Regions from separate parts of the Pseudoduganella sp. HUAS MS19 genome, predicted to be linked through region 1. Evidence: predicted binding sites of a transcription regulator. Region 1 holds the regulator's gene; each other region holds the start of a gene.
What was found. Region 1 encodes LexA, which represses DNA repair genes until DNA is damaged. Its sites were predicted from a motif close to ACTGTATNNNNATACAGT; they were not measured.
Positions count from the first base shown of each region.

Region 2: a site for LexA is predicted at 4,207-4,224, ahead of ACWBU6_RS26690 (DNA topoisomerase IV subunit B). Genes of this name have one in related genera too.
Region 3: a site for LexA is predicted at 4,637-4,654, ahead of recA (recombinase RecA). Genes of this name have one in related genera too.
Region 4: a site for LexA is predicted at 4,399-4,416, ahead of imuA (translesion DNA synthesis-associated protein ImuA). Genes of this name have one in related genera too.

Region 1 is NZ_CM132133.1:4,938,633-4,945,929, reverse strand. It holds gene ACWBU6_RS22675 (cystathionine gamma-synthase family protein) at 1-444, shown strand, start outside; gene ACWBU6_RS22670 (M61 family metallopeptidase) at 508-1,971, opposite strand; gene ACWBU6_RS22665 (hypothetical protein) at 2,082-2,471, opposite strand; gene ACWBU6_RS22660 (glutathione S-transferase family protein) at 2,783-3,403, opposite strand; gene lexA (transcriptional repressor LexA) at 3,403-4,092, opposite strand; gene ACWBU6_RS22650 (hypothetical protein) at 4,233-4,697, shown strand; gene ACWBU6_RS22645 (sensor histidine kinase) at 4,882-7,297, shown strand, end outside.
Region 2 is NZ_CM132133.1:5,835,537-5,842,833, reverse strand. It holds gene parC (DNA topoisomerase IV subunit A) at 1-2,168, opposite strand, end outside; gene ACWBU6_RS26690 (DNA topoisomerase IV subunit B) at 2,183-4,183, opposite strand; gene ACWBU6_RS26685 (response regulator) at 4,312-5,127, shown strand; gene ACWBU6_RS26680 (TorF family putative porin) at 5,313-6,023, shown strand; gene ACWBU6_RS26675 (potassium-transporting ATPase subunit F) at 6,215-6,304, shown strand; gene kdpA (potassium-transporting ATPase subunit KdpA) at 6,306-7,297, shown strand, end outside.
Region 3 is NZ_CM132133.1:6,040,782-6,048,078, forward strand. It holds gene ACWBU6_RS27695 (FHA domain-containing protein) at 1-64, opposite strand, end outside; gene sucD (succinate--CoA ligase subunit alpha) at 128-1,009, opposite strand; gene sucC (ADP-forming succinate--CoA ligase subunit beta) at 1,023-2,189, opposite strand; gene ACWBU6_RS27710 (DUF2889 domain-containing protein) at 2,248-2,814, opposite strand; gene recX (recombination regulator RecX) at 2,945-3,403, opposite strand; gene recA (recombinase RecA) at 3,512-4,585, opposite strand; gene ACWBU6_RS27725 (response regulator) at 4,719-5,411, shown strand; gene ACWBU6_RS27730 (sensor histidine kinase N-terminal domain-containing protein) at 5,408-6,922, shown strand; gene ACWBU6_RS27735 (DUF4212 domain-containing protein) at 6,915-7,166, shown strand; gene ACWBU6_RS27740 (sodium:solute symporter family protein) at 7,163-7,297, shown strand, end outside.
Region 4 is NZ_CM132133.1:5,062,238-5,069,534, forward strand. It holds gene ACWBU6_RS23170 (M61 family metallopeptidase) at 1-855, shown strand, start outside; gene ACWBU6_RS23175 (glutathione S-transferase family protein) at 921-1,526, shown strand; gene ACWBU6_RS23180 (alpha/beta hydrolase family protein) at 1,489-2,277, opposite strand; gene ACWBU6_RS23185 (Y-family DNA polymerase) at 2,306-3,772, opposite strand; gene imuA (translesion DNA synthesis-associated protein ImuA) at 3,702-4,388, opposite strand; gene ACWBU6_RS23195 (putative Na+/H+ antiporter) at 4,546-5,781, shown strand; gene ACWBU6_RS23200 (PRC-barrel domain-containing protein) at 5,870-6,400, shown strand; gene hrpA (ATP-dependent RNA helicase HrpA) at 6,445-7,297, opposite strand, start outside.

The sequences.
Region 1 (7,297 bases):
GCGCCGGAAGCCGCGCACCACATCGCCGTTGGCGCCGAAACGCTGGCGCTGCGCATGGACCGTACTTCGGCCAATGCGCGCGCCCTGGCCGAGATGCTGGAAGCCGACGAACGCGTGGCAGCGGTGTATTACCCGGGGCTGAAATCGCACCCCCAGCATGGCATCGCAGCCGAATTGTTCAAGGACTTCGGCTCGTTGCTGAGCTTTGAGCTGAAGGACGGCATAGACTGCTTCGACTACCTGAACAAGCTGAAGCTGGCGATCCCGACTTCCAACCTGGGCGACACGCGCACCTTGGTGATCCCCGTCTCGCACACCATCTTCTACGAAATGGGTCCCGAGCGCCGCGCCTCGATGGGCATTGCCGACAGTCTGATCCGCGTCTCCGTCGGCATCGAAGACACTGCCGACCTGATCGCCGACTTCCGGAACGCCCTCGACTGATACCGTTCAGCCCGTGTCACACCATGGGGTGTGACCCCATGGTGTGACACGGCCTCGGCCGTATCAGTGGGGGATGCCGAAGATGGCGGCGAAGCGGGCCTGCTGTTCGGCTGTCGCGGCAGGGTCGCGCAGCAGGTAGGTTTCCAGCATGCCGAACTGCTCGAGGCGCAGGCCGATGTCCTTGAACAGCGGGGCGAGGTCGGGCGCTTTGCTGGTGGCGACGATGTTGTTCAGCAGCGGGTCGAGGTCGATGCCGCTGATCGCTTTTCCGATGCGGACGATGTCGGCCTGGCTGTATGTCTTGCCCTTGTGGCCAAATTCCTTGTACATCTCGTTGAGCAGCGTGTCGAGGCTCACCTTGCCCTTGCTGGCCTTGCGCAGTTCCACGTCCATCGCCAGGCCGGCTATCGTGCCGCCGCCGTAGACCAGCAGCCAGTTGCGGTGCTTGTCTTTTACCGCTTCGCGCACGGTGACGGTCAGGCCCTGTACCTTGCGTGCGACATTCTGGCCGCGCGCGAGGTTCTCCAATTGCTGGATCAGCATGGTCCGGTCCATCAGCTTGTTGCGCGCCATGGTGGTCACGGTGACGTAGTCGTTCACGCCTTCCTTGAACCATTCTTCGCTTTCGTTCCTGGGCACAAGCGAGTGTCCATTCCAGAAATGGGCCAGCTCGTGCGCCATCACCTTGCCCCAGATCGGGCGCGAGACTTCGCTGCCGTCATCTTTCAGGTATTGGCTGAAGGAGCCTGCAAACGCTCCGCCGTCGCCGCTGTCGCCCTGGTTGATCACGACCAGGAAGCGGTCGGCTACCGGGCCGCGGCCATATAGTTTTTGGTAGCTGTTCATCTGCTTGTCGATCATCGATACGAAAGCGTCGCGCCGTTTCCAGTATTGCTTGCCCATCACCAGCGTCATCTCGACGCCGCCGGCCTTGAACGTTTCCGAACGTGCCGTGCCGAAAAAGAGGGCGTTGTTTACCAGCTCGCGCCGCGTGTCGACAACGAAGACGCCAGGCTTGCCGGTGCTGCGCCACGGCGTGTTGGCTTTCCATCCCATCGGCAGGTCGAAGGTGACTTCGGTCTGCCCGAGCATTTTTACGCCGGGGACGATGAACAGGGGATAGCCGACCGACATCAGGCCTTCATCGGTGTGGTAGGACACTTCTTCATTCCCGCCCGGCCATTGATATTTGTCGTGCTCCAGGCGGATGTCGTAGGACAGGCGCAGGCGGCGGTCGCCGTCGACGTCGTATTCGCCTTCACCCTTGTCGTTCAATACGACGGCATTGCCGGCCATATCGCTTACCTGCAACTTTTCGATCAGGTCGGCCTGGCCATTTTTGAGTTGCGGTATCGGCATGCAGTTGAATAGTGCCAGCTCGCGGCCTTCGACCCAGACGTCGGCTTCGATATGGGCGCGCCTGGCTTCCTTGTCGATGCTGAGGCGGTAGTGGTTGGTCTGCTGATCGAAGGCGAACGCGGATTGCGCTGCCAGCATCGCGGCTGCGACGCAGAATGGCTTGAACATCAAGATCTCCCCGGTTGTGGTGTGTGTTTTGTGTGTGACTTTAGGTTAGCGCAGCCACCCGGGGACGGTGGCTGCGACGAACTGCAGGATTGGCGGTACAGGCTGCACGCTTAGCGTAGCGCTTTTTCCACAACTGCCTTCATGGCGGGCATGGCGCAGCGCAGGGCGGCGTGGCCGCAGTCGGTGTCGAGCACCGTGGCTTCCTCCTTGCGCAGCTTGGCGAAGGCAATCGCCGGTGCCGGATTGACCAGGTGGTCCTGTGCTGCGTTGATAGCGGCCACGCGCGCCTTGATGCGGGGCGCGGTTTCTTCCAGCTTGCCGCCTTGGGCGATATCGTGCCCCAGCACTGCGCGGATCTGCCACAGGGAGTTGTTGGCGTCCATGCCGTCAGGATCGGAGGACTGGCTCTCGCGGAAGAACTTTTCGAAATCCTTCGGCGCTGTGCGCGCGCTGCGGTGCGCCGGGCTGTCGAAGTTCATGGCGAACAGCAGGTTGTACATCGGCAGCGGCGGGTTCTTTGCGTAGCGGCCGCCTGCAGGTATTCAGGGTGCCAAAAGTGCGATAGCCGATGGCGCAATCGCTGATGGTGGCTTTGTTTTCGAGCTGCAGGTCGCCCATGTTGGCGAACTGTTGTTGCGGGGCGGCGGCGTACGCGCTGGAAAACGATAGTGCGAAGGCGCACAGGATGGAGCTGAAACGGCGGACGTGCATGTTATCTCCTCTTCTTTTTTTCGATGCAGGAAGGATAAGCCGGGGGGCGTGCGATAGCACTTGGGTGCGACAGACGGCAGGAATCGGGGAGCAGGCTGGCTTAAAACGGCACGGCGCCGGGCATGTCATAAGGATGGCGCCAGCCGGGAAGGGCCCGGATGCGTCCTAACCAGCCCGCCACGTGGGCAGGGTAGCCGACGTGGGCTTGCTCGGGCCAGAACATATAGCCGCAGATGGAGAAGTCGGCGATCGTGGGCTCGGCGCCCAGCAGGAATTGGCGGCTGTCGGAAAGCTCTTCGTCCAGGCGCGCGATGTCGGCGTCAAAGCGCGCGCGCATCCAATCGAGCACGCCGGGCGGGTAGCCTAGCGGGTCAAAGCGCTGGCCGTAGCGCAAGTGGGGCAGCGAGGTGCCGATGCGGTTGGCTTCCCAGAACAGCCATTCGCGGCAGCGTGCCAGGCGTTCGGGCGTTTCGCCGCCGAAGGCTTGGCTGTGTTGCGCCAGGAATAGCAGGATGGCGTTGGATTGTACGTAGGGTTGGCTGTCGTGCACCAGCAACGGAACCTCGCCGTAGCGCGCCAGTGTGCGGAATGGTTCGGGACGCGCCGCGCGTTCGAAGCGCAGGTCGACTTCTTCGTATTCATATGGCAGCGCTGCTACTTCGAGCATCAGCCGCACCTTGAAGGTGTGGCCCGATTCGGCACTGCCATACAGCTTGAACATCAGTGCCAGGTCCGCATCAGACCTACTGCCAGTCCTTCCAGCGCGAAGTCGTCTTCCGGGCTGACGGTGATGATTTTGAAGTCCGGATTTTCCGGCAGCAGTTCGATCTTGCTGCCCGTCTTGCGATAAGTCTTGACCGTGACGTCGTTGCCGATACGGGCCACGACGACCTGGCCGTTGCGGGCGCTATCGGTCTTTTTCACGGCCAGCAGATCGCCATCCATGATGCCGATGTCGCGCATCGACTCGCCGCGCACTTTCAGCAGGAAGTCGGGCTTGGCCGAAAACAGCTTGGGGTCGACGCTGTACGTCGTCTCCAGGTTTTCCTGTGCCAGGATAGGCGAGCCGGCGGCGACGCGGCCGATCAGGGGCAGGGAGACCAGCATGCCCGCAGGTACGGCAGGCATGTCGTCGAATTCGACACTGGCGCGCGACGCCTGGCGTGGCGCTGCCGTGCCGGTGGCGGCGCCGCCGAAGTTGCCGGTCAGGCGGATGCCGCGCGAGGTGCCGGCGGTGATTTCAATTGCGCCCTTGCGTTGCAAGGCTTTCAGGTGTTCTTCCGCGGCGTTGGCGGATTTGAAGCCAAGCTCCGCCGCGATTTCTGCGCGGGTTGGCGGGAAGCCGGTGCTGTCGATCGCATCCTTGATCAGGTTGAGGATCTGTTCTTGTCGTGCTGTGAGCTTGATCATGGCGCTATGGTCACTATTGTGGACTGTGGATATAGACAGTCTGTATTTTTGTACAGTATGAAAGGAATTGCAAGCAAATTTGTTGCAATGGCAGAAAATATTCGGCTTAATGTCGATTCGACAAGCACTTGGAGGGCAGGATGGGACGGTTTGCTTTCTTGCTGGCGGCGGGGATTTCTTTGTTCGGTGCTGCGATCCATTTCGCGGCGCCTTTGCTGGGAGCGCAGTGGTATGCCTTGCTGCAGGCGCCGCCCAAAGTCGTGGCTTCAGCCCAGGCGGGGGGCCTGCTGGCGCCAGCAGGCGCCGCCGGTATCGGCGTGCTGATGCTGGTGTGCGCCTTGTATGCCCTGGCCGGAGCCGGCAAGCTGCGCTGGTTGCCGTTCGCGCAGATGGTGCAAGGGGCGCTCGCCGCGCTGTGTTTGCTGCGTGGCGTGCCGGTGCTGCCTTTCCTGTACAGATTTCCCGACCGAGCCTGGACGTTCGACGTCGTTGCTTCGCTCATCTGGCTAGCGGCAGGCCTGGGCTTCCTGGTCGGGATTCTTGCCCCGCATCGCAGCGAGCCGCCTGCGCCAACTGCGGGCCGGGAGCAGGCGCCCGTCGCTTGAGCAGGCGCGCAGCGGGCGTGGCGGCGCGCCTGCTGCGTTAAACTGCTGCCCCATCCCGCCATCCTGTTTTCCCGGAGTTTTTTTGCCCGCGTTCCTGAACACTTTTTTCGCCGGCCGATGCCGTGCTGCTGCAGGTTCTTGCTTCGCCGCCTTGCTGTGTTTTCCCGCTTTTGCCAGCCCAACCTTGCCCCCGCTGCTGGCGGACTACAGCCATACGCAATGGGGAGCGCAAGACGGTGCCCCAAACGATGTTGTCCAGTTCGCCCAGACTGCGGACGGCTGGCTGTGGCTGGCGTCGCCTTCCGGCTTGTACCGCTTTGACGGCGTGCGTTTCGAGCGCGTTGACCAAGTGCGTGGCCAGCGCCTGCAATCGACCAGCGTACTGGGCTTGCTGGGCACGCCGGACGGTGGACTGTGGGTCGGGCACCGGTTCGGCGGAGTGAGCCATGTCAAGAACCAGCGTGTGACGCTGCACAAACCTGGGGCCGGCTTGCCGAATGGCGCGGTGATGAGCATTGCGCGCGGCCCGGACGGCGCGATCTGGGTGTCGACTTCGCAGGGCTTGGGACACTTGGCTCCCGGGGCTGAGCGCTTCACTACGGTCAGCAGCAGTGGCTTGCCGCAGGGGCTGATATATAAAGTTCTGTTTTCGCGCAGCGGCATCCAGTGGGTCGCCACCGCGGGCGGCGCCTACTATCGCAAGCCTGGCGCACAGCGCTACCAGCCGGCCTGGCCCAGTATGCCAATGGCAGCGATGGACGAGGCGCCGGATGGCACCATCTGGGCCTCAGATGGCGTCGATAAACACTACAGGCTATACATGTCGCGACCCAGTGCAAGCGCGCGGCCCCAGCCTGTGCCAGGCGGCACCGGCATCCATTTCGACCGCGACGGGGTCATGTGGGTGCTGAAGCTGCACGCGCTCGAGCGGCGCGTGGCGCCTTATCTCGCCTGGCCAGCGCCGGCGTTGGACCAGCCGCCGGCGGCGCAGCAGCTTGGCCGACAAAATGGCCTGCCTGGCTGGCTGCCGCAGATGTGGTTCCAGGACCGCGAAGGGAATATCTGGATCGGCAGCTCGACCGGTATTGACCGCCTGCGGCGCAACCAGCTGCGCCCCCTGGTGAGCAGCGTAGCGTTGAGTCGGCCTGGTGTGATCGCCGATACAGGCGGTCGCGTGTTCATCGGCGACCAGCTGGGGCCATTGCGTAGCGCCGACAAGGATGGCTTGCGGGAAGTGGCCGGGCCGATGCCGCTCGGGGCCTCACATCGCGCGCCAGACGGCACGCTCTGGGTCGGCGACCACACCCACCGCTGGCGCCGCACCCCGGGCGGCAAGTGGATTGGCTTACCGCTTCCGCCACTGCTGAAGGGATCGCGCGTTCTGGCCATGCAGACTGGGCGCGATGGGCGGATGTGGGTTTCCATGCAAAAGCACGGCTTGTTCAGGGTTGATGGTGAGCAGTGGCAGCGCGGCGGCGGCCTGCCGGGATTGCCAACGGCACGGGCGCTGGCGCTTGCCCGCGATGCGGATGGCAGGATTTGGATCGGGTATGTCGGCGGTGCCGTTGCCTGCGTGGATGGCGATCGCGTGCGCCTGTATGGCCAAGCCGACGGCCTGAAGCTGGGGCATGTCCAGTCGCTGCTGACAGACGGGGCGCGGATCTGGGCCGGCGGCGAGTTCGGCCTCGCCTATCTGGACGGCAATCGCTGGCTCGACGTGGCGGTGCCAGCGCGCGGCGTGTCGGGCATGGCGCGCACGCCCGATGGTGAACTGTGGCTGCACGGTGCCGACGGGGTGGCACGCATCGGCGCGCAGGAAGTGCAGCGCTTGCTGGCCGAACCTGGCAGCCCGGTCGCGTTCGAGCGTTTCGACGGCCCCGGCAGCCGAGGTGGTGCAGAACAGGTGGGACCGCTTCCCAGCCTGGTCCAGGGAACCGATGGGCGGCTATGGTTTACCACCCCGAGCCAGGTTTCCAGCATCGATCCGCGCCGCATTCCGCGCAATCCATTGGCACCGCCGGTGCAAATTGTCTCGCTGCGCGCTGCGGGAAAGCGCTATGACGGCGCACAGATTGCGCTGCCGGTCGGGACAGGCGAGCTGGAGATTAACTACACTGCCCTGGGCTTGCTCATGCCGGAACGGATGCATTTCCAGTACAGGCTGCATGGCCTGGACACCAGATGGCACGATGCCGGCAACCGGCGCAATGCCGTGTTCAACAATCTGGGGCCGGGAACCTACCGCTTCCAGGTGATCGCGGCGAATGAGGACGGCGTGTGGAACCGGGACGGTGCGCAGGCAACGATAACGATTCCACCGCGCTTTGTGCAAACCGGCTGGTTCGCCGCATTGCTTGCGATGCTTGGCGCGCTGGCCCTGTACCTGCTGTACCGCTTGCGCCTGCGGCAGATCACGCGGCGCATGAATGGCCTGATGCACGCCCGCCTGGCGGAGCGTGCGCGCATCGCACGCGGCTTGCACGATACCTTGCTGCAGAGCGTGCAGAGCCTGATCATGTTTTTCGACATGCAGGCGCGCAGTCTCCCGCAAGACCGTGAGCGCGAAAAGATCGAGCAAACCTTGAAGCTGGCCGACCAGT
Region 2 (7,297 bases), 900 kb from region 1:
GCAACCAGCTTTTCTTTATCAGCCAGATCCATCAGGATCACGCCACGGCCGCCGTTGGACAGCACCTTCATCTCGTCCATACCGAACACCAGCAGGTTCGATTTTTCGGAAATGACCGCCACGGCGCTTGCGCCTTCGGTCACCACGGAAGGAGGCAGCGGTTTCGCCCCTTCATCCAGCGTAATGAACGACTTGCCGCCCTTCAGGCGCGACACCATATCGCCGGCCTTGGCGATAAAGCCATAACCCGCATCGGAGGCCAGCAGCAGCTGCTTGTCGCCATTGCCCGCGAAGTAATGCAGCAGTCGCGCACCGCCCGACAGGTCGACCAGGGTGGTAATCGGTACACCGTCACCGCGTGCGTTAGGCAGCGCGGCCACCGGCACGGAGTACACCTTGCCGTTGTCGCCGAAGCCCAGCAGGGTATCCACTGTGCGGCACTCGAAAGCGCCGTACAGCGAATCGCCGGCCTTGAAGGTGAATTGTGCCGGGTCATGGCCGATGCCAGTACGCGCGCGCACCCAGCCTTTTTCGGAGATGATCACAGTCACCGGTTCGTCGGCTACCTTCTGCTCGACGACAGCTTTCTGTGCTTCTTCGATCAGGGTGCGGCGTGCGTCGCCGTAAGTCTTGGCGTCGCCGTCGATTTCCTTGATGACCAGGCGACGCAGGGTGGACGGATTGTCCAGCACGTCCTGCAGGCCTTCGCGCTCCTTGCGCAGCTCGGCCAGTTCCTGTTCGATCTTGATCGCTTCCAGGCGCGCCAGTTGGCGCAGGCGGATTTCCAGGATGTCCTCGGCCTGGCGGTCCGACAGTTTGAAGCGCTCGATCAGCGCCGCCTTCGGCTCGTCCGAATTGCGGATGATGGCGATCACCTCGTCGATGTTCAGCAGGACGATCTGGCGGCCTTCCAGGATGTGGATGCGCTCGTCGACCTTGTTCAGACGGAACTGGGTACGGCGGGTCACGGTGGCGAAGCGGAATTCGATCCACTCGCCCAGGATTTCGCTGATGCCCTTCTGGCGCGGACGGCCGTCGCCGCCAATCATCACCAGGTTCATGGAAGCCGAAGTCTCGAGCGAAGTGTGCGCCAGCAGCATGTGCATGAACTCGGTCTGGTTCTGGTTCTTCGACTTAGGTTCGAACACCAGGCGCACTGCAGCCTCGCGGCCTGCTTCGTCGCGCACCTTGTCCAGCTGGCCCAGGATCAGGCCTTTCAGCGCTACCTGCTCCGGCGACAGGGCCTTCTTGCCCAGCTTGACCTTCGGGTTGGTCAGTTCTTCAATTTCTTCCAGCACCTTCTGTGCCGAAGTGCCCGGCGGCAGCTCGTACACCACGGCTTGCCACTGGCCACGTGCCAGTTCTTCGATCTTCCAGCGTGCGCGCACCTTCATCGAGCCGCGGCCGGACGCGTACATATCGTCCAGTTGCGCACGTGGAGTGATCAACTGGCCGCCGCCCGGGAAGTCCGGGCCAGGGATCAGTTCCATCAGTTCCGCGTGGCTGATCTTCGGATTGCGGATCATCGCCACGGCAGCTTTCGCCACCTCGGTCAGGTTATGCGAAGGGATCTCGGTCGCCAGGCCCACCGCGATACCGGAGGCGCCGTTCAGCAGCACCATCGGCAGGCGTGCCGGCAGCAGGGCCGGTTCTTCGTACGAGCCGTCGTAGTTGGGGATGAAGTCCACGGTGCCCTGGTCGATTTCGTCGAGCAGCAGGCGCGAAATCGGGGTCAGGCGGGCTTCGGTGTACCGCATTGCCGCGGCGCCGTCGCCGTCGCGCGAACCGAAGTTACCCTGGCCGTCGATCAGCGGATAGCGCAGCGAGAAATCCTGCGCCATGCGCACCAGCGCGTCGTACACCGACTGGTCGCCGTGCGGGTGCAGCTTGCCCAGCACGTCGCCGACCACAGTGGCGGATTTACGCGGCTTGGCGGTCGGGCCCAGGCCCAGTTCATTCATCGAGTACAGGATGCGGCGCTGCACCGGCTTCTGGCCGTCGCACACGTCCGGCAGGGCGCGGCCCTTGACCACGGAAATGGCGTAATCGAGGTAGGCGCGCTCGGCAAAGGTCGATAGGGTCAGCGATTCGCCGCCGTCATCGCCGCCGCTGCCACCGCTTGGCGGCAGCTCGGGAGTTGGATCGTCAAAGAGGTTTGCTTGAGTCATGTTCGATACTTATATTAGATGTCTGCTTCCACTTCATTGCCGTGTTCTTCGATCCACGCGCGGCGGGCGGCGGCTTCGCCTTTGCCCATCAGCATATTGAAGCGCGAGGAAGAGTAGCTGTGGTCGAAATCGCCCAGCGACACTGGCAGCAGGCGGCGGGTGTCCGGATTCATGGTGGTTTCCCACAGCTGCTCGGCATTCATCTCGCCCAGGCCCTTGAAGCGGGAGATGGTCCAGGAGCCTTCTTTCAGGCCATCCTTGCGCAGCTTGTCTTCGATGGCCACCAGCTCGCCGTCGTCCAGCGCGTACAGCTTCTGGATCGGCTTCTTGCCGCGCGCCGGTGCGTCCACGCGGTATAGCGGTGGACGCGCCACGCAGATGTGGCCTTTGTCGATCAGGGCAGGGAAGTGGCGGAAGAACAGGGTAAGCAGCAGCACTTGGATGTGGGAGCCGTCGACGTCCGCATCGGAGAGGATGCAGATTTTGCCGTAACGCAGGCCGCTCAGGTCCGGCGAGTCGCCATAGTTGTGCGGATCGACGCCGATCGCCACGGCGATGTCGTGAATCTCGTTGTTGGCATACAGGCGATCGCGGTCGGTCTCCCAGGAGTTCAGCACCTTGCCGCGCAGCGGGAGGATGGCCTGGAATTCCTTGTCGCGGCCCATCTTGGCCGAACCGCCCGCCGAATCGCCCTCGACCAGGAATAATTCGGTGCGGGTCACTTCATCCGATTCGCAATCGGTCAGCTTGCCCGGCAACACGGCTACGCCGGACGACTTTTTCTTCTCGACCTTCTGCGCCGAACGCAGGCGCGATTGCGCTTGCTTGATCACCAGTTCGGCCAGCTTCTTGCCGTAGTCGATGTGCTGGTTCAGCCACAGCTCCAGCGCAGGCTTGGAGAAAGTCGACACCAGGCGCACCGCGTCGCGCGAATTCAGGCGCTCCTTGATCTGGCCCTGGAATTGCGGGTCCAGCACCTTGGCCGACAGCACGAAGGAAGCGCGTGCAAACACGTCTTCCGGCAACAGCTTCACGCCCTTTGGCAGCAGCGAGTGCAGTTCGACGAAGTTCTTCATCGCGCCGAACAGGCCTTCGCGCAGGCCGGATTCGTGGGTGCCGCCATTCGGGGTCGGAATCAGGTTGACGTAGGATTCGCGCACCACCGCGCCTTCCTCGGTCCAGGCCACTACCCACGATGCGCCTTCGCCTTCGGCAAAGCCTTCCGCGTCAGGGGTGGCGAACTGCTCGCCCTCGAACAGCGGGATCAGGGTTTCGCCGCCGGAGGTGGTTTGCGCCAGCTGCTCGTTCAGGTAGCCGCGCAGGCCATCCTTGTACATCCAGGTCTGCTCGTCGCCGGTCTTGGCATTCTTCAGCGTGACCGATACGCCAGGCAGCAGCACGGCCTTGGAGCGCAACAAGCGCTGCAGCTCGACCTGGGAGATCAGCGGCGAATCGAAATACTTCGCGTCCGGCCAGGCGGTAACGCGGGTACCGGACTTTTTGCCGTCTTTTGGCGCCGGCTGGGAGCTCAGTGGCTCGACCAGGTCACCGTGTTCGAAGGCGATCTGGTGGAAACCGTTGCCGGCGTCGTCTTTACGCCACACAGTGATCTCCAGGCGCTTGGACAGCGCGTTGGTGACCGAAACGCCGACGCCGTGCAGGCCGCCCGAGAAGGCGTAGGCGCCGCCGGAGCCCTTATCAAACTTGCCGCCCGCGTGCAGGCGGGTAAAGACGATTTCCACCGTCGGCACATTCTCTTCAGGATGCAAGCCGACCGGAATGCCGCGGCCATCGTCTTCGACGGTGATGGAGCCGTCGGCATTCTGCGTCACGATAATATTTTTGCAATGGCCGCCCAGTGCTTCATCGGAGGCATTGTCGATCACCTCCTGGATGATGTGCAGCGGGTTCTCGGTGCGGGTATACATGCCCGGGCGCTGCTTGACGGGTTCCAGTCCTTTGAGGACGCGGATAGATGATTCGCTGTAGTCGGAAACTGGTTTTTTAGTGGCCATACGTGTTATTGGTAATGCAAAGTGCTGTGATTATATACAGTATTTTCCGCTTTGACGGATCGCATGCTTGCGCATTCTATCCGCTACGGGCAGTGGCGCAAGGAAATCGCGGCGCTAAAATGGGTTTTATGACCACAGATCGGCGCCCGTTCGCAGTCAGGCTGGTCGGCTTCCCCGCAGAAGCCGCGCGCACGCTTGCGCAGGGCCTGGCCCGGGCGCCTGCCGGCGGGCCGTCGTATCTTTGCCTGTCCGACGACAGCCTGCAGGACCCCGATATTTTCCTGGCCAACGGTACCGAACTGAAAGCGCTGGCCGCCATCGCCTCGTTGGCTGCCGGCGACATTCGGCCGGCGCTGGTGCTGGGGGCGACTGGCGTGCTCCTGCCGTACCCTAACCTGCCGCTGCCCGTGCAATGGGCCGCCATGTATGCCGAGCTGGCCCGCCTGGTCGGACGCCGCACCGAGGTGCTGTCCGGCCTGTCGGCCTCCGTCGACTCGCTGGTGCCCGAGCGCCGGCGCCGCGAACGGCTCGACCTGGACCTGACCGACCCCACTGTCTATGAAAAGATGCGCAAGCCCCGGCGCGAGGGCGCCGTGCTGTGCGTCGATGCCAACGCCAGTTTCAGCGAGCAGCTCGGACAATCGCTGAATCAGTTCGGCACCCCGGTGCTGTGGGCGGTCGATGGTGTAGCCGCATTGGCGCTTTGCCGCCAGCATCCGGTGGCTGTGGTCCTGATCGACTTCGCAGCCCCGATCCTTGACCATTACCTGCTTTGCGCCCAGCTGCGCAGCCTGGAAGCGCAGCCCGAAGTGGTCTTCCTGGTGCAATCCGCCCACGACTACGACCAGACCCGCGGCCGCGCTGCCGGCGCCGCCGGCATGCTGGACAAGCCGCTGACCGAACACCAGGTGCAGGCCGTGCTGCGCAAGTTCATGCGCCTGTAAAAATGTCCACCTTGGGGTCAGGAACCGAAGTGGACATTGTTGCGCAGCAGAATGTCCACTTCGGTTCCTGACCCCAAGGTGGACATTTTTACGCAGCGTTGATTGATCGCTGCCGCCTATTTAGACCGTTTTTACGCCCTGGCCGATACGCTTTCGTCACCTTCTTTTTTGACGAAAGTGGATGTATGAAGAATGCGCTCTTCCTTGCCGCTGCCATGCTGGCGGCTCCTGCCTTTGCCGATGACCTGAGCTTCAACGCTGGACTGGTCAGTGATTACCGCTATCGCGGCATCTCGCAATCGCGCCTGCAGCCCGCTGTGCAGGTCGGCGCCGACTTAGCCGGCGCCGCTACCGGCTTGTACGTGGGCGCCTGGGCCTCGACCATCAACTGGACGCGCGACGCCGGCGGCTCCGGTCGCGTGGAGCTGGATATATACGCCGGCAAGCGCGGCCAACTCACGCAAGCCATCAGCTACGACGCTGGCGTGCTGACCTATGTTTACAAGGGCCGTATCCCAGGTCTCGACAATCCCGACACTACGGAACTTTACGCCCAGCTTGGCTATGGCCCCGCCACCCTGCGATATTCGCACTCCGTAACCAGTCTGTTCGGCTTTGTCGACAGCAGAAATTCCGGCTACCTGGACCTGAGCGCCACCATCGGCGCGGGGGCCGGCTACACCGTCAACCTGCACGCCGGCCGCCAGCGCGTGAAGAACAATAGCGCCTCCGATTACAGCGACTGGAAGCTGGGCGTGACCAGGGACGTGGGCTTCGCCAGCGTGCAACTGGCTGCCGTGGGCACCAATGCCGGCAAGGCAGCTTATGCCGCGCCAGCCAACGGCAAGTTCCTGGGCAAGAACGCCCTGCAGCTCACCGTCAGCAGGACCTTCTGATTTTTACATCTTGTTTACACCGGCTTGCCGAGTCTTTACACCGATTTTAGGCCTGGCTCGATAAGCTGGCTCCCATACAAACAAGACCTTTCGGGGAAACCAATGGACATCGTCTTTATCGGCGCATTCGTCGCCTTTTTTGTGCTGGTTGTCGCTTTGGCGGCCGGTTGCGACAAGCTGGGAGGCCAGCAATGAACACCTTTTATCTCATCGGCTCCGTTGCCAGCGCCGGCCTGCTGGCCTACCTGCTGCTGGCGCTGTTGAAAGCGGAGGACCTCTAGTATGACCACCCAATCTTTCCTGCTGTTGGCAGTCTTCCTGCTGGTCCTGGCCACCGCAGCGTGGCCGCTGGGCGGCTTGCTGGCGCGCGTGGCCGATGGCCGCAAGATTCCTGGCCTGGGCTGGCTGGCGGCGGTCGAAAAGCTGCTGTACCGCGCCGCCGGTGTGCCGGCCGACGCAGCGCGGCGCGGCATGGGTTGGAAAGCCTACGCCATCGCACTGCTGGTTTTCAATCTGCTTGGCGCCCTGTTTGTCTACGCAGTGCAGCGCTTGCAAGCGTGGCTGCCGCTGAACCCCCAGGGCTTGCCTGGCATCAGCCCGGACTCCTCCTTCAATACCGCCGTCAGCTTTGTGGCCAACACCAACTGGCAGGGGTATGCGGGCGAGCAGACCATGAGCTATTTGAGCCAGATGCTGGCGCTGACCGGCCAGAACTTCTTCTCGGCCGCCACCGGCATCGCCGTGGCTTTCGCCTTGATCCGTGGCTTCGCTGCGCGTTCCGCCAAATCGATCGGCAACTTCTGGGTCGACCTGACCCGCATCATGTTATACGTTCTGCTTCCCTTGTCCTTTGTATTCGCAGTGTTCCTGGTCGGCCAGGGCGCGATCCAGAACTTCTCCGCCTATAAGGAAGTGACCCTGGTAGAGCCGGTCACATACGCTGTACCCGGCGCCACGCCCGACGCTCCGGTGCAAAGCCGGACTGCGGCCACGCAACTGATCGCCATGGGTCCGGTCGCTTCGCAGGAAGCGATCAAGATGCTGGGTACCAATGGCGGCGGCTTTTTCAACGCCAACTCGGCGCATCCTTATGAGAACCCGACACCGCTGTCCAATTTCGCGGAAATGCTGGCGATCTTCCTGATTCCCGCCGCACTGTGCTTCGCCTTTGGCCGTCTTGTGGGCGATCGGCGCCAGGGCTGGGCCGTGCTGGGTGCAATGACGATCATATTCGTGGTTGCCGCTACTGGCATCACGGCTGCGGAGCAGGCTGC
Region 3 (7,297 bases), 1.1 Mb from region 1:
GCTCCTTGGTGAGCTGCACGGTCTGCTCGATAACACCTTCTCGCATCACGAGTAGTTTTGCCAAATCAATATCCTCCGGGTAAACGCAAACGGGGAGCCGAAGCTCCCCGTTATCATACAGCTACTATTACAACATTGCCTTCAACAGGCGACCCATTTCGGATGGGTTTTTGGTGACCTTGATGCCGCAGGCTTCCATGATTTCCAGTTTGGCTTGTGCCGTGTCGGCGCCGCCGGAGATCAGCGCGCCGGCGTGGCCCATGCGCTTGCCTGGAGGAGCGGTCACACCGGCGATGAAGCCAACCACTGGCTTCTTCATGTTGTCCTTGATCCAACGGGCTGCGTTGGCTTCGTCTGGACCGCCGATTTCGCCGATCATGATCACAGCGTCGGTGTCAGGATCGTCGTTGAACATGCGCATCACGTCGATGTGCTTCAGGCCGTTGATCGGGTCGCCGCCAATGCCAACTGCAGAAGACTGGCCCAGGCCCAGGGCGGTCAGCTGTGCCACCGCTTCATAGGTCAGGGTGCCGGAGCGGGAAACCACGCCGATGCGGCCCTTGCGATGGATATGGCCAGGCATAATGCCGATCTTGATTTCGTCCGGGGTGATCAGGCCTGGGCAGTTAGGGCCCAGCAGCAGGGTCTTGGAACCTGCCTTGGCCATGCGGTCTTTCACTTCCATCATGTCGCGGACCGGGATGCCTTCGGTGATGCAGATGGCCAGGTCCAGTTCAGCTTCCACGGCTTCCCAGATTGCGGCGGCGGCGCCTGCTGGTGGAACGTAGATTACGGAAACGGTCGCGCCGGTTTCCGACGCTGCTTCCTTGACGGATGCGTAGATCGGGATGCCTTCGAAGTCTTCGCCGGCTTTCTTCGGATTCACGCCTGCAACGAAGGCATTCTTGCCGTTCGCGTAGTCGCGGCACATACGGGTGTGGAACTGGCCGGTCTTGCCGGTGATGCCCTGGGTGATGACTTTGGTGTCTTTATTGATCAGGATAGACATATCGATTCCTTAATTATTTACCGGCGGCAGCGGCAACAACGGCCTTGGCTGCTTCTTCCATGGTGTCAGCGGCGATGATAGGCAGGCCCGATTCGGCCAGCATCTTCTTGCCCAGGTCTTCGTTGGTGCCCTTCATGCGCACGACCAGCGGCACGGACAGGGAAACGGCCTTGGCGCCGGCGATCACGCCTTCGGCGATCACGTCGCAGCGCATGATGCCGCCGAAGATGTTCACCAGGATGGCTTTCAGTTCCGGGTTCTTCAGCATCAGCTTGAAGGCTTCGGTCACTTTCTCGGTGGTGGCACCGCCGCCCACGTCCAGGAAGTTGGCTGGCTCGCCGCCGAACAGCTTGATGGTGTCCATGGTTGCCATGGCCAGGCCGGCGCCGTTCACCAGGCAGCCGATATTGCCGTCCAGGGAGATGTAGGCCAGGTCGAACTGGGATGCTTCAACTTCAGCTGGATCTTCTTCGTCCAGGTCGCGGTAAGCCACGATTTCCGGGTGACGGAACAGGGCGTTGGCGTCGAAGTTGAACTTGGCGTCCAGTGCGATGACCTTGCCGGAACTGGTCAGAATCAGTGGGTTGATTTCGGCCAGGGAAGCGTCGGTTTCCCAGTAGGCTTTGTACAGGCCTTGCAGGTTGGCGACGGCGTCGGCTACGGAGGCTTCCGGTACGCCGATCTTGCGTGCCACGTCGGCAGCGTCTGCGTCGGACAGGCCGGTCGCTGGATCGATCACGACGTTGTGAATCAGTTCAGGGTGCTTTTCAGCGACTTCTTCGATGTCCATACCGCCTTCGGAGGAGGCCATCAAGACAACGCGCTGGGTGACACGATCGGTCACCAGGGAAACGTACAGTTCCTTCTTGATGTCGGCGCCTTCTTCGATCATCAGGCGGCGGACTTTCTGGCCTTCAGGGCCGGTCTGGTGGGTCACCAGCTGCATGCCCATGATCTGGTCGGCGTATTCCTTGACCTGTTCCAGCGACTTGGCTACTTTCACGCCGCCGCCTTTACCACGGCCACCTGCATGGATCTGTGCCTTTACGACCCATACTGGGCCGCCCAGGGTTTCAGCAGCTTTCACCGCCTCTTCCACAGACATGCACGGAATGCCGCGCGGTACGGTCACTCCGAATTTTCGGAGGATTTCTTTGCCTTGATACTCATGGATTTTCATGCTGGCTTTCCCTTCTTTCGAATACCTGTTTGTTGGTTAGATGTATTTTGTACAGCACCTAGGCTGCTTCCGTCTTGTTGACGTACCAGCGTGGGTAGAACTCGGCAACTGCCCCGCCATCGGTCTTGAGGGCGTGGCACTTATCAAGTTGGAACGGTTTCTCTGTCGCAGTGCTGGAGCGCTCGTTCACTGGCCAGACATCATTGGCAAAGGCTTGCATGGCTGCCGTCGGCAGCACCTGGGCCAATTCCGTCAGGTGGGTACAGCCTTGTACACCGCCCAGCCTTTCCTTGACCGCTTGGCGAAAACCCTTCGTCAGGTTGAGGCCGATCAGGGCTTTGTAGGCTGGGCCAATCGTGTCGCAATGGCCAGGATAGGGAACGGCGTCCGAACTTGCTTCGGCATCGACGATGGTGAGCTGCTTATCGACGGTCACGCGCAGCCACAGGTCGTGCAGGGCTTCGTTGCCCTTGCGCGGGCCGGATGCCAGCATGGTGTCGAAGGATTTGATGTCCGTGATATGGGCGTCAAGATCCCACAGGCCATCCTCGCGTGAATACGCCTGGATGTCTATGGCGCGCGTATGCCGCAGCGCACGTCGGGAGACAGGATTTGACAAGGACATAAGACCGATGCCACAAAACGTGGCCAAAATTATAAGCAGCTAATCAGTACGCCGCAGCTTCTACGGACAACCACCGCACCCGCGGTGCTGCATAAAACTCTCGAAGTGTAGCACACCTTGCCAGGCCAATTTAAAAGTCCTCGTCCGGCATCGTGCCCTTCATGGCGGTGCGGATGGCTTTCTGGGAGAAGCCGCGCGACATGAGGAAGCGTAATTGTTTCTGGCGGCCTTCGGGATCTGCGGCGACTTCGCCGAACTTGCGGCGCCAGACCTCGCAGCAGCGCTCGACTTCGTCTTCCTTCAGGCTTTCCTTGACTTCGGCCAGCATGTCGCCGCCGATGCCGTGGTGCTGAAGTTCTGCCACGATGCGGCTGTTGCCGTAGCGGGCGGCACGGCGGTGCACCAGGTTTTCTGAGAAGCGCTCTTCAGAGAGCCATTTGTTTTGTTCGAGGAAGTTCAGCAGGGCTTCGACGTCGTCGCCCTCTTCCGCGTGGCGGTGCAGCTTGCGGGCGAGTTCGAGGCGGCTGTGCTCGCGCTGGCTGAGCAGGCGCAGGGCGCGGGCTTTTAGGGTGGGTTTGGGGAGGGGCATGCTTTCTAAAACCGGTAAAGCGGTGCCTGACCCGCAGGGTCAGGCACCGGTCTGCGGCGGCCGCGTATCGGTGTCTGACCCTGCGGGTCAGACACCGGGGTACCGGTTTTAGTCGACCGCACGCAGCTTCGGCGCTTCTTCGCCATCATCGGTCACCGCCGGCAGCTCGCGCACGCCCAGCGCCGCACGCACCTTGTTCTCGATTTCACGCGCCAGCGCCGGGCGTTCCTTCAGGAACGAGCGGGCATTGTCCTTGCCCTGGCCGATACGCTCGCCACCGTAGCTGTACCAGGAGCCCGACTTCTCAACGATCTTGGCTTCCACGCCCAGATCGATGATCTCGCCTTCGCGCGAGGTGCCTTCGCCATACAGGATGTCGAAGTGGGCTTCCTTGAACGGCGGCGCAATCTTGTTCTTGACCACTTTGACCTTGGTCTCGTTACCGATTACTTCGTCGCCCGACTTGATGGAACCGGTACGGCGGATGTCGAGGCGCACGGATGCATAAAATTTCAGCGCGTTACCGCCGGTGGTGGTTTCCGGCGAGCCGAACATCACGCCGATCTTCATACGGATCTGGTTAATGAAGATCACCAGAGTGTTGGTGCGGTTGATGGTGCCGGTCAGCTTGCGCAGCGCCTGGGACATCAGTCGTGCCTGCAGGCCTGGCAGGGAATCACCCATATCGCCTTCGATTTCAGCTTTCGGGGTCAGCGCCGCGACCGAGTCGACCACGATCAGGTCCACGGAACCGGAGCGCACCAGCGCATCGCAGATTTCCAGGGCTTGTTCGCCGGTGTCCGGCTGGGAGATCAGCAGTTCGTGCAGGTTGACGCCCAGCTTCTGCGCGTAGACCACGTCCAGCGCGTGTTCCGCGTCGATGAAGGCGCAGGTGCCGCCCATCTTCTGCATTTCAGCAATGGCCTGCAGGGTCAGGGTGGTTTTACCGGAAGATTCAGGACCGTAGATTTCCACGACGCGGCCGCGCGGCAGGCCGCCTACACCCAGCGCGATATCCAGGCCCAGGGAGCCGGTGGAGACAGTCTGCACTTCCTCGATCGGGGCGGATGCGTCCATGCGCATCACGGAGCCTTTACCAAACTGCTTTTCAATCTGGGCCAGCGCCGCGGCCAGGGCCTTGGCTTTTTCCGATGCAGGTACTACTGCTTTTTTGTCGTCCATGATGATCTTTCGCGGCTAAATGAATTGGGTCACTACGTTTGTACAGGTGATACTGTATAAAATTACAGTGCTTTTGACAACCCCTTTTTTGCAAACTTTGCGAAAAGTCAAACGGCTGGAGTACAGTTACCCTATGCGTATCCTATTAGCCGAAGATGACAGCGTCCTCGCGGACGGCCTGACGCGCTCCCTGCGCCAGTCCGGCTATGCGATCGACTGCGTAAAAAACGGGCAAGAGGCGGACACGGCCCTGTCCACCCAGGAATTCGACCTGCTGATCCTGGACCTGGGCCTGCCCAGGATGTCCGGCCTGGAAGTGCTGCGCCGCCTGCGCACGCGCGGCTCGCTGCTGCCGGTGCTGATCCTGACCGCGGCCGATTCCGTGGAGCAGCGCGTCAACGGCCTTGACCTGGGCGCCGACGATTACATGGCCAAGCCTTTCGCGCTGTCCGAGCTGGAAGCGCGGGTGCGCGCCCTGACCCGGCGCGGCCAGGGCGGCGGCTCCACGGTCGTCAGGCATGGCCCCCTCACCTACGACCAGGTCGGGCGCAGCGCCTATATCAATGAGCAGATGCTGGATTTGTCGGCACGCGAACTGGGCTTGCTGGAAATCCTGCTGGCGCGCACCGGCCGCCTGGTGTCGAAGGAACAGCTGGTAGACCACCTGTGCGAGTGGGGCGAAGAGGTCAGCAACAACGCCATCGAGGTGTATGTGCACCGCCTGCGCAAGAAGATTGAAGTGGGCGGCATCCGCATCGCCACCGTGCGCGGCCTCGGCTACTGCCTGGAGAAATTCAACCCGCCGCAGCCGCCGGCCGCCACGTGAACGGCGAGCAGCAGGCCGCCGACTGGGACCACACCCCGGCCGCCGAAGAGAACGAGATCCAGCACTCGCTGTTCGGCGAAATCCTCGACTGGATGCTCGCTCCCCTGCTGCTGCTGTGGCCGATGAGCATCGCCATCACCTACCTGGTGGCCAAATCGATCGCCAACCAGCCTTTCGACCATGCGCTGGAGGATACGGTCACCGTGCTGACGCAGCAGGTGCGCGAAGTGGGCGGCGCGATTCCCCGCCTGCCCGGCCCGGCGCGCGACATCCTGCGCGCCGATGACGTCGATAATATTTATTACCAGATCAGTGCCCCCAACGGCAGCCATGCCGATGGCGACCGCGACCTGCCGCCGCCCCGGCAAGACCCGGAGCTGCAGGAATACCGCTCGGGCGAGGTGATTTTCCGCAACGCCAACCTGCACGGCACGCCGATCCGCATCGCCCACACCTGGGTCAACCTGGAAGAGGACAAGGCGCAGCCGCCGCGCTGGGCCCTGGTGCAGGTGGGCGAAACGCTGGAAAAGCGCGCCAAGCTGGCCAATGAAATCATCAAGGGCGTGATCCTGCCGCAGTTCATCATCCTGCCCATCGTGCTGGCCCTGGTGTGGTTTGCACTGTCGCGCGGCCTGCTGCCGCTGCGCGAGCTGCAGGAGCGCATCCGCGCCCGGCCTTCGGACGACCTGAGCCCGATTCCGCCGCGCCAGGTGCCGGAAGAAATCACCCCGCTGGTCAAGTCGCTCAATGAAATGCTGGAGCGCCTGAAGCTGTCCATCGATTCGCAGAAGCGCTTTATCGCCGATGCCGCGCACCAGATGAAAACTCCGCTGGCCGGCATGCGCACCCAGTCGGAACTGGCGCTGCGCCAGACCGACGAGGCCGAGGTGCACCGCTCGCTGGAGCAATTGGCAAAGTCGTCGGAGGCGGCAACCCGCCTGGTCAACCAGCTGCTGGCACTGGCGCGCGCCGAAAACCAGCCGCAGGCCGGCACTGCGATGGAAGCGCTGGAACTGGGCGAGCTGGCGCGCAGTACGGTGCACGACTGGGTGCAGGCTTCGTTCAGCTACGGCATCGACCTTGGCTACGAGCCGCCTCACGAAGACGTCCCCATTTCCGGCAACCCGATGATGCTGCGCGAAATGCTGTCCAACCTGATCGACAACGCACTGCGCTACACACCGCGCGGCGGCGCGGTCACGGTGCGCGTGCGCCGCACCGGCAAGCAGGGCTTGCTCGAAGTGGAGGACAACGGGCCCGGCATCCCGGCGACCGAACGCGGCAAGGTGTTCGAACGCTTCTACCGCATCCTCGGCAGCAATACCGAAGGTTCCGGCCTGGGCCTGCCCATCGTGCGCGAGGTGGCACAGCAGCACGAGGCGGAAGTCGACCTGTTCGCCAATCCACGCACCACCGACCCGAAATATCCCGGCTGCCTGTTCCGCGTGACGTTCCCGCTGCGCGCACCGGACACGCCGCCCGAAGAAGAAGAGGTACCGCATTTTGGATAAGCTCGAGCGCCACTGGCGCCGCGTGCGCCGCATGACGGGCTGGCTGCTGGCCAGCTGGCTGCTCGCCACGTTCTGCATCATTTTCTTTGCGCGCGAATTGAGCGGGCTGTCCATCTTCGGCTGGCCGCTGTCGTTTTACCTGGCGGCGCAGGGCGCCTCGCTCATCTACCTGGCCATTATCGGTTTCTACGCCTGGCGCATGCGCGCACTGGAGCGGCTTTATCGCAGCGAGGATGCGGCATGAAAACGCCCTTCTTCCGCAAGCTGCAGCGCTACTACATGATCTTCACCGGCTGCTTCGCCATGTTCCTGCTCGCGCTGGCGATGCTGGAAAAGGAAGGCATGCCGCGCCTGTGGATCGGCTACCTGTTCATG
Region 4 (7,297 bases), 120 kb from region 1:
CAGACCACCTACTACGGCGAAGTGCTGGCCGCGCGTTCCGGCCTGATGAAGGGCGCCAGCATCAAGGACATCATTGCCTCCAGCGCCGCGCGCTACGGCATCCAGAAAGGCCGCGAATGGCGTTCGGTGCAGGACACCACCTACGATCCGATCATCAACGCGCGCCGTCCGATTCCATGGTCGAACTACCAGCGCAGCGAAGACTACTACGTCGAAGGCATGCTGGTCTGGCTGGACGTGGATACCAAGATCCGCGAGCTGTCGGGCGACAAGCGCTCGCTGGACGACTTCGCGGCCAAGTTCTTTGGCGTGGAGGATGGCCGCGTGCAGGCGCTGCACTACACCTTCGACGACGTCGTCAAAGTGCTTAACAATGTGCAGCCGCACGATTGGGCGAGCTTCCTGCGCACCCGCATCGAGGAGCTGGGCCCGGTGCCGATGGATGGCATCACCCGCGCCGGCTACCAGCTGGTGTTCACCGAAAAGCAGACCGACTTCCTGAAGACCGCCGAAGAGCGCAGCAAGTCCGCCGACTTTACCTATTCGCTTGGTTTTAACGTCGGCAACGAAGGCAAGATCGAAGGCATCCAGTGGGAAGGCGTGGGCTTCAAGGCCGGCCTGTCCGGCAACACCACCTTGCTGGCGGTGAATGGCCGCGTCTACAAGGCCGAGCTGTTGCGCAAGGCGATCACTGAAGCCAAGGCCAGCAGGAAGCCGATCGAACTGCTGGTGAAACGCGGCCAGCAATACCGCACCGTCGCGCTGGCGTACTACGAAGGCTTGAAGTATCCGCGCCTGGAACGCATCGAAGGCACGCCTGACCGGCTGGAAGCCATCCTGTCGCCGCGACAGTAAGTCACATTCAACGGGCGCACTGCGGTGCGCCCGTTTTCATTTGCCCGCGCTAGAGTGTGGACACCATGTTTACCGTCTACACCTGGACCACCCCCAATGGGCGCAAGCCGCTGATCCTGCTGGAAGAGCTCGACCTTCCTTATGAGGTGGTGCCGGTCGACCTGCGTGAGCATGAGCAGTTCGCTCCCGCCTTCCTGGCCATCTCGCCCAACAATAAGATCCCCGCGCTGAAGGATGGCTCGCTTGCGCTGTTCGAGAGCGGCGCGATCCTGACTTACCTGGCCGAAAAGTACGAGCGCTTCCTGGCGCCGGAAGGGCCGGAACGCTACCACACACTGCAATGGCTGCACTGGCAGGTCGGCGGCCTTGGCCCCATGCTGGGCCAGTTGGGCTTCTTTTCAAAAGTAGATCTTGCGCTGCCGACGGAGCATTTCATCGCCGAGGCGGACCGCTTGCTAAATGTGCTCGACCGTACGCTGGCCGGCAATACCTATGTGGCCGGCGAACACTACACGATCGCCGACATGGCCTGTTACCCCTGGACGCAGGCCGCCGCTGCGCACCTGGAACTGAACTTGTCCGGCAAGCCCGCCGTGCAACGCTGGCTCGCGCTGGTCGGCGAGCGCCCCGCCGTCAGGAAGGCGATGGCGTGGAAGCCTGGTAATCCTTGAGATAGCGCCCGCTCCAGGCAGCAATCAGGCCAGCCACATACATCGCATCCTCGCGCACGGTCAGCAGGTGATCGGCTGTATCGAGTGAGATAAAGCTCTTTGGATGCTTGGCCGCCGTGAAAATTTCCAGCGCGTTATTGATGCCGACTGTCGTATCGCCCGGCGCGTGCATGACCAGCAAGGCCTTGCGCATATTGGCGATCTTGTTGCGCAGGCTGTTCTCCGCCACGTCTTCCAGGAACTGCCGCTTGATGCGGAACGGCCGCCCGGCCAATTGGACCATGGCCTCGCCCTGCGCCGTGATCGCATCGATCTGGTCACCGAACAAATGCGTCACGTGCACCGGATCGCTCGGCGCGGCAATGGTGACCACGGCTTGCGCTTCCGGCACGGTGCCGGCAAAGGCCAGCGTCGCCGCACCGCCGAGGCTATGCCCGATCAGGATGCGCGGCGCCTGGAATTCACGGCGCAGGAAATCGGTGGCCGCCTGCAGGTCGGCCACATTGGATGAGAAATTGGTGTTGGCAAAGTCGCCTTCGCTGGCCCCCAGGCCGGTGAAGTCGAAGCGCAGCACGGCAATGCCGTGCTCAGTCAGCGCCTGCGCGATGCGGCTGGCGGCGAAAACGTCCTTGCCGCAAGTGAAGCAATGCGCGAACAGAGCGTAGGCGCGCGCGCCAGTCTCAGGAGAGTCCAGCCGCGCCGCCAGCAATTGGCCATGAGCGCCAGGGAATTCGAGTCGTTGTGCGGTCATACGTCCCCCTTTCTCAATCAATGATACTTCAGGCGAACAATCCATGCAGATACCAGCGCGTTTCCTCGGTGCCAGGCGTGCGTTCGCGGTAGACCCAGTAGTAGGCATTGTCCTCGCCCTCGGCGATGAAGTAGTCGCGGCTTTGCGTTTCGCTCCACCAGCCGGCTTCGATGCGCTCAGCGGTCGACACCATGCGCAGCGGCGAGCAGTAGAACGGGCGGTGGTCGCGCATCAGGAGCGGGATCGGCTTGGGCAGCAGGAAGGCGGGGCGCGGCAACGGGCGCGGCGGCATCTGGGCTGCCACATCGGCCGGACGCACCTTCTCCTGCAGGGGCACCCAGCGGTTGGCCACTTCGGGGCGGTAGTCGGCCTTGGGATATGGCTGCAGCACGTTCTCCGCGCCAAGGCGCGCCACCAACACTTCGAACAGGCGCTGGCGGTCTTGCGGGCTGCCGCCGGGATCGGGGAACAGCGAGTCGCTAAGCGGCGCCATCGGCTCGACCTGGGCCGCTTCCAGCACCAGCCCGAGCACCGGCGCCGGCAGCTCCACCTTGGCCAGGCGTTCCTTCAGCAGGCGCACGAGATGCTCGTCGCGCCAGGTGGGCTCGGCCAACATGACTTCCACCGGCGTCGGCGGACACGCTTCGCGGCCGCGCTCATGCTCCAGCAGCAGGCGGATGCGCGAGACCGCAAACTGGTGGGCGCACAGCCAGCCGGTCAGTTGCTGCAGCAGGCGGCAGGCGCCGGCCAGCAACAGGTCGGCATTCTCGATGCGGCCAAACAATTCCAGCCGGGCCTTGAAGGCGGGCGGCGCCGCGATCCATTCGTGCATTTCGGGCGCCAGGCCTTGCGCGGCATCGAGCATGTCCAGCACCTCGATGCCGCAGCGGCGCTGCAGGCCGGGGCGCGGCAGGCGTACCAGGTCGCCGATATTCAGGCAGCCGATGCCATCCAGCCAGCGCAGGTGGCGCTGCAGCGGCGGCAGCAGGCCTACCGGCAGGCGATGCAGGCGGCGCAGCAGGCTATCCAATTTGAGCGTGCGGCCGCCGCCGGCACGCGCCAGCAGCCAGGCGCCGCGCGCAGTGGGCGCCACCCCCAGCACACCGCTGAAGCCAAGCTTTTGCAGGCTGTCCCGCACCAGGCGGCACAGGCGCCGGATGCCGCCGAACAGGCGCAGGCTGGCCCCCACGTCCAGCAGCAGGGTGGCGCCCTCGCCTGCCGCCACCTGGGGCGTGTATTGCAGCATGGCCATTGCGACCGCGTGCAGGGCTTCCTGTTCCTGCTGCGGGGCGCGTTCGTGCATCTGGGCTTCCGGCGCCAGCATCAGGGCGCCGCTGCGGCGCATGCCGGGACGCACGCCCATCATATGGGCGCGGTACGACACCGCGAGCACGCCCTCCTGTTCCAGCACGACGCTGCACAGGTCATCCGACCAATTCGGACAGAACACTTCGAGCGGTAGCCGGGGCAGGTAGAGGCCGATCCACAGGCGCATGGCGTTGCAACAGGGTTGGGGTTAATGGGAGGAACAGCGGCGTGTCGCGCTGCGGTCCGCGGCGTTTGACGAATTCGATATTGATCCCCCCGGACGCCGGCCGCAGCGCCAGCCGCAACGGCGCGGGCGAGGAATCCTGGGCGGCAGCAATTGGCCGCAGCAGGAAAAACAGCGTTTCGCCGCACTGGGCGGCCAGGTGCAGGCGGCGCAGCGATTCGTTGCGGATGTGCTGTTGCCACAGCAGCACCGCGCCGCAACTGCCGCTGCGCAGGATTTGCTCGGCCGCCCACAGGCCGTCGGCGGCCTTGCCGGTGTTGCGGATCCACAGCAGTTGCTGTGGAGGCAAGTCGAGGCCGAGGGCCTGGGGGGCATAGGGCGGCTGCAGCAAGGCCGTCGGGCGCGTCAGGTTGGCCAGGCTGGCTTTCAATAAACGCAACTCGCCTATGCCTGGTTGCTGGAGCAGCAACTCGGTCAGGACGCCCGTCGGCCAGCCGCCCCCCGGCAATTGATGGGAGAGAACGGGAATGCCGCTATCCACGCAGGACGTGGCGCCCTTGGTGAGCTGGGAAGCCAGCCAGAGGGCCGGGTGCAGGGGTTGGGGGTCGAAAAGCGCCATGATGGAAAATGCTGTATATGCATACAGTATAATCCTACGCGCGCGAAGAGGAAACCTGTTTCAGGGTTGGGGCATCCAGGACGGCATCACTCCCAGTCGGGCAAGTCAGGCCGCGCCTGATAGAATCGGCAATATTGCCAACTTACATTTCCCAGCCATGCAATTGATCGGCGCCATCCTGTTTGCCCTTGCCTTGCTTCACACCTTCAGCGCAAAAGCGTTTGAGCGCCTGTCGCACAAATGCCCGCGCCACAGCGGCTTGCTGCACTTGCTGGGCGAGGTGGAAGTGGTGTTTGGCTTCTGGGCCATGGTGCTGCTGGTGGTGATGGCCCTCGTGGCCGGACCGCAGAACGCCATCGCCTACGCGGAAACCCAGCAATACACCGAACCGCTGTTTGTCTTCGTGGTGATGGTGGTGGCCGCCTCGCGGCCGGTGCTGGATTTCGTGCAGCGCCTGGTCGACACGCTGTCCGGCGGCCGCCCGCTGCTGAAGGCGTGGATGGGCCTTGCCCTGGTGCCGCTGGTCGGTTCCCTGATCACCGAGCCAGCCGCAATGACGCTGGCCGCCCTGATGCTGGCGCCGCAAATCTTCCGCGATGGCGTGCCTGAATGGCAAAAGTACGCCGCCCTCGGCGTGCTGTTCGTCAACGTTTCGATCGGCGGCACACTGACCGCTTACGCCGCGCCACCGGTGCTGATGGTCGCTGCAACCTGGCAATGGGATAGCGCCTTCATGGCCGCCAACTTCGGCTGGAAAGCCACACTGGCCGTGCTGGTCAACGCCAGCGCCTTGACCTGGCTGCTGCGCGCGCACCTGCGCAATGGGGGCAAAGCCGATGCAGCGGCCCTCACCGCCCGTACAGCAGCCCCAATGCTCACCAGCATCATCCATCTGGGCTTCCTGGCAGCCGTGGTACTGCTGGCGCACCACCCGGTGCTGTTCCTCGGCCTGTTCCTGTTCTTCATCGGCTTCACCACGGCCTACCCGCAACACCAGTCGCCCCTGATCCTGAAGGAAGCCTTGCTGGTCGGCTTCTTCCTGGCCGGCCTGGTGGTACTGGGCAGCATGCAGCAATGGTGGCTGCAACCAATTGTCGAAAGCCTGCAGCCACTCGCGCTCTTCTTCGGCGCGCTGGGCCTGACTGCCATCACCGACAACGCCGCCCTCACCTACCTCGGCTCGCTGATCGACGGCATCTCGCCGCAGGCGCAATACATGCTCGTGGCAGGCGCCGTTGCCGGCGGCGGCCTGACCGTCATCGCCAACGCACCGAATCCGGCCGGCGTTGCACTGCTGCGCAAAGGATTCCGCGATGAATCAATCGGCGCCCTCGGCTTGCTGGCAGGCGCCCTGGCGCCGACTGCAGTTGCTGCCCTCGCCTTCTTTTTGTAGGACTATGCCGCGCTAGCGTAGCGCGCGCCTTGCGCCCGCTGCTTAGGCTATTCTGGGCTCACCCGTTCACACTAATGAGGAGAGCAGAATGAGCTACCTAGACCGCGACAAATTCGGCATCTATCGCGACCGTGACGACAACGATGGACCAGGCCCACGCCTGATGGGCGCTGACACGCTGATGGGCGAAGACGTCTATAACCGCCAGGAAGAAGACCTTGGCGACATCAAGGAAATCATGCTCGACATGCAGACCGGCCAGATCGCTTACGCGGTGCTGTCCTTCGGCGGCGTGCTGGGCATGGGCGACAAGCTGTTTGCCGTGCCATGGCAGGCATTGCAGCTCGACACCGTGAACAAGCGCTTCATCCTTGACTGCACCAAGGAAAAACTGGAGAACGCGCCAGGCTTCGACAAGGACCGCTGGCCAGACATGGCAAGCCCTGAATTCGGCACGCAGATCCATAATTTCTACGGCACCAGCGCCACCGGCATGCGTACTTCGACCGGCAGCGTAATGGGGGCCGGCACCAGCACCATGCAAAGCGGTTCGGCCAGCGGCAGCAGCTATAGCGGCGGCGCCACCGGCAGCGAAAGCGGCAGCAAGGGCAATTACTGATTTGCCTTGCGCGCGGCGCAATATGCGCCGCGCTTGCAGCATGTTTAACGCTGCATCGACTCCCACACCTTCATCAGGCGCTTGACGGAGACCGGCATCGGCGTGCGCAACTCCTGCGCGAACAGCGACACACGAAGCTCCTCCAGCATCCAGCGGTATTCCACCAGTTTCGGATCGGTGTTCTTGCCGGCCGACTTGTCGCGCATCAGACGCTGGAAAGGCGCTGCGGCCTGGTTCCATTCGGTCATGGCTTTGGCATCGCGCGCCGCGTCCGCGCGCAGCTTCTCCAGGCGCACGTTCATCGCCTTCAGGTAGCGCGGGAAGTGCGAAAGCTGCGAGAACTCGTTCTCGATCAGGAAGCGCTTATGCACCAGGCCCTGCAATTGCTGCTGCATATCCTGCGCCACCTGCTGGTTGATGCCTTGCAGGCGCTTGGGCAGGCCATGGTATTCGGTCAGCACTTGCGACACCAGGCGGGCGATTTCATTCACCAGCAGCACGATGCGCGACTTGCCTTCGTCCTTGCGTTTGATGAAGCTCCCCTCGTCGGTAGGCAGCGGGTCCTGCAGGCAGGCGATGTCGATAGCCTTGGCGATGATCTGGTCGCGCAGTTCCTCCTGCGTGCCCATGGACATGAATTGCATGCCCATCTGCTGCAGGTTCGGGATCGATTTCTCGACGAACTTGATCTGGTCGCGCATCTGCAGCATGAACAGGCGGCGCAGGCCGACACGGTGGGTGCGGGCGGCAACATTGGGGTCGTCGAACACTTCCAGGTCGCAGTGCGTGCCTTTATCCACCAGCGCGGGGAAGCCGATCAGGCTAAGCTTGCCCTGCGTGATTTCAAGCAGCTCGGGCAGCTCGCCGAAGCTCCAGGTGGTGATGTTTGTGTGTTGC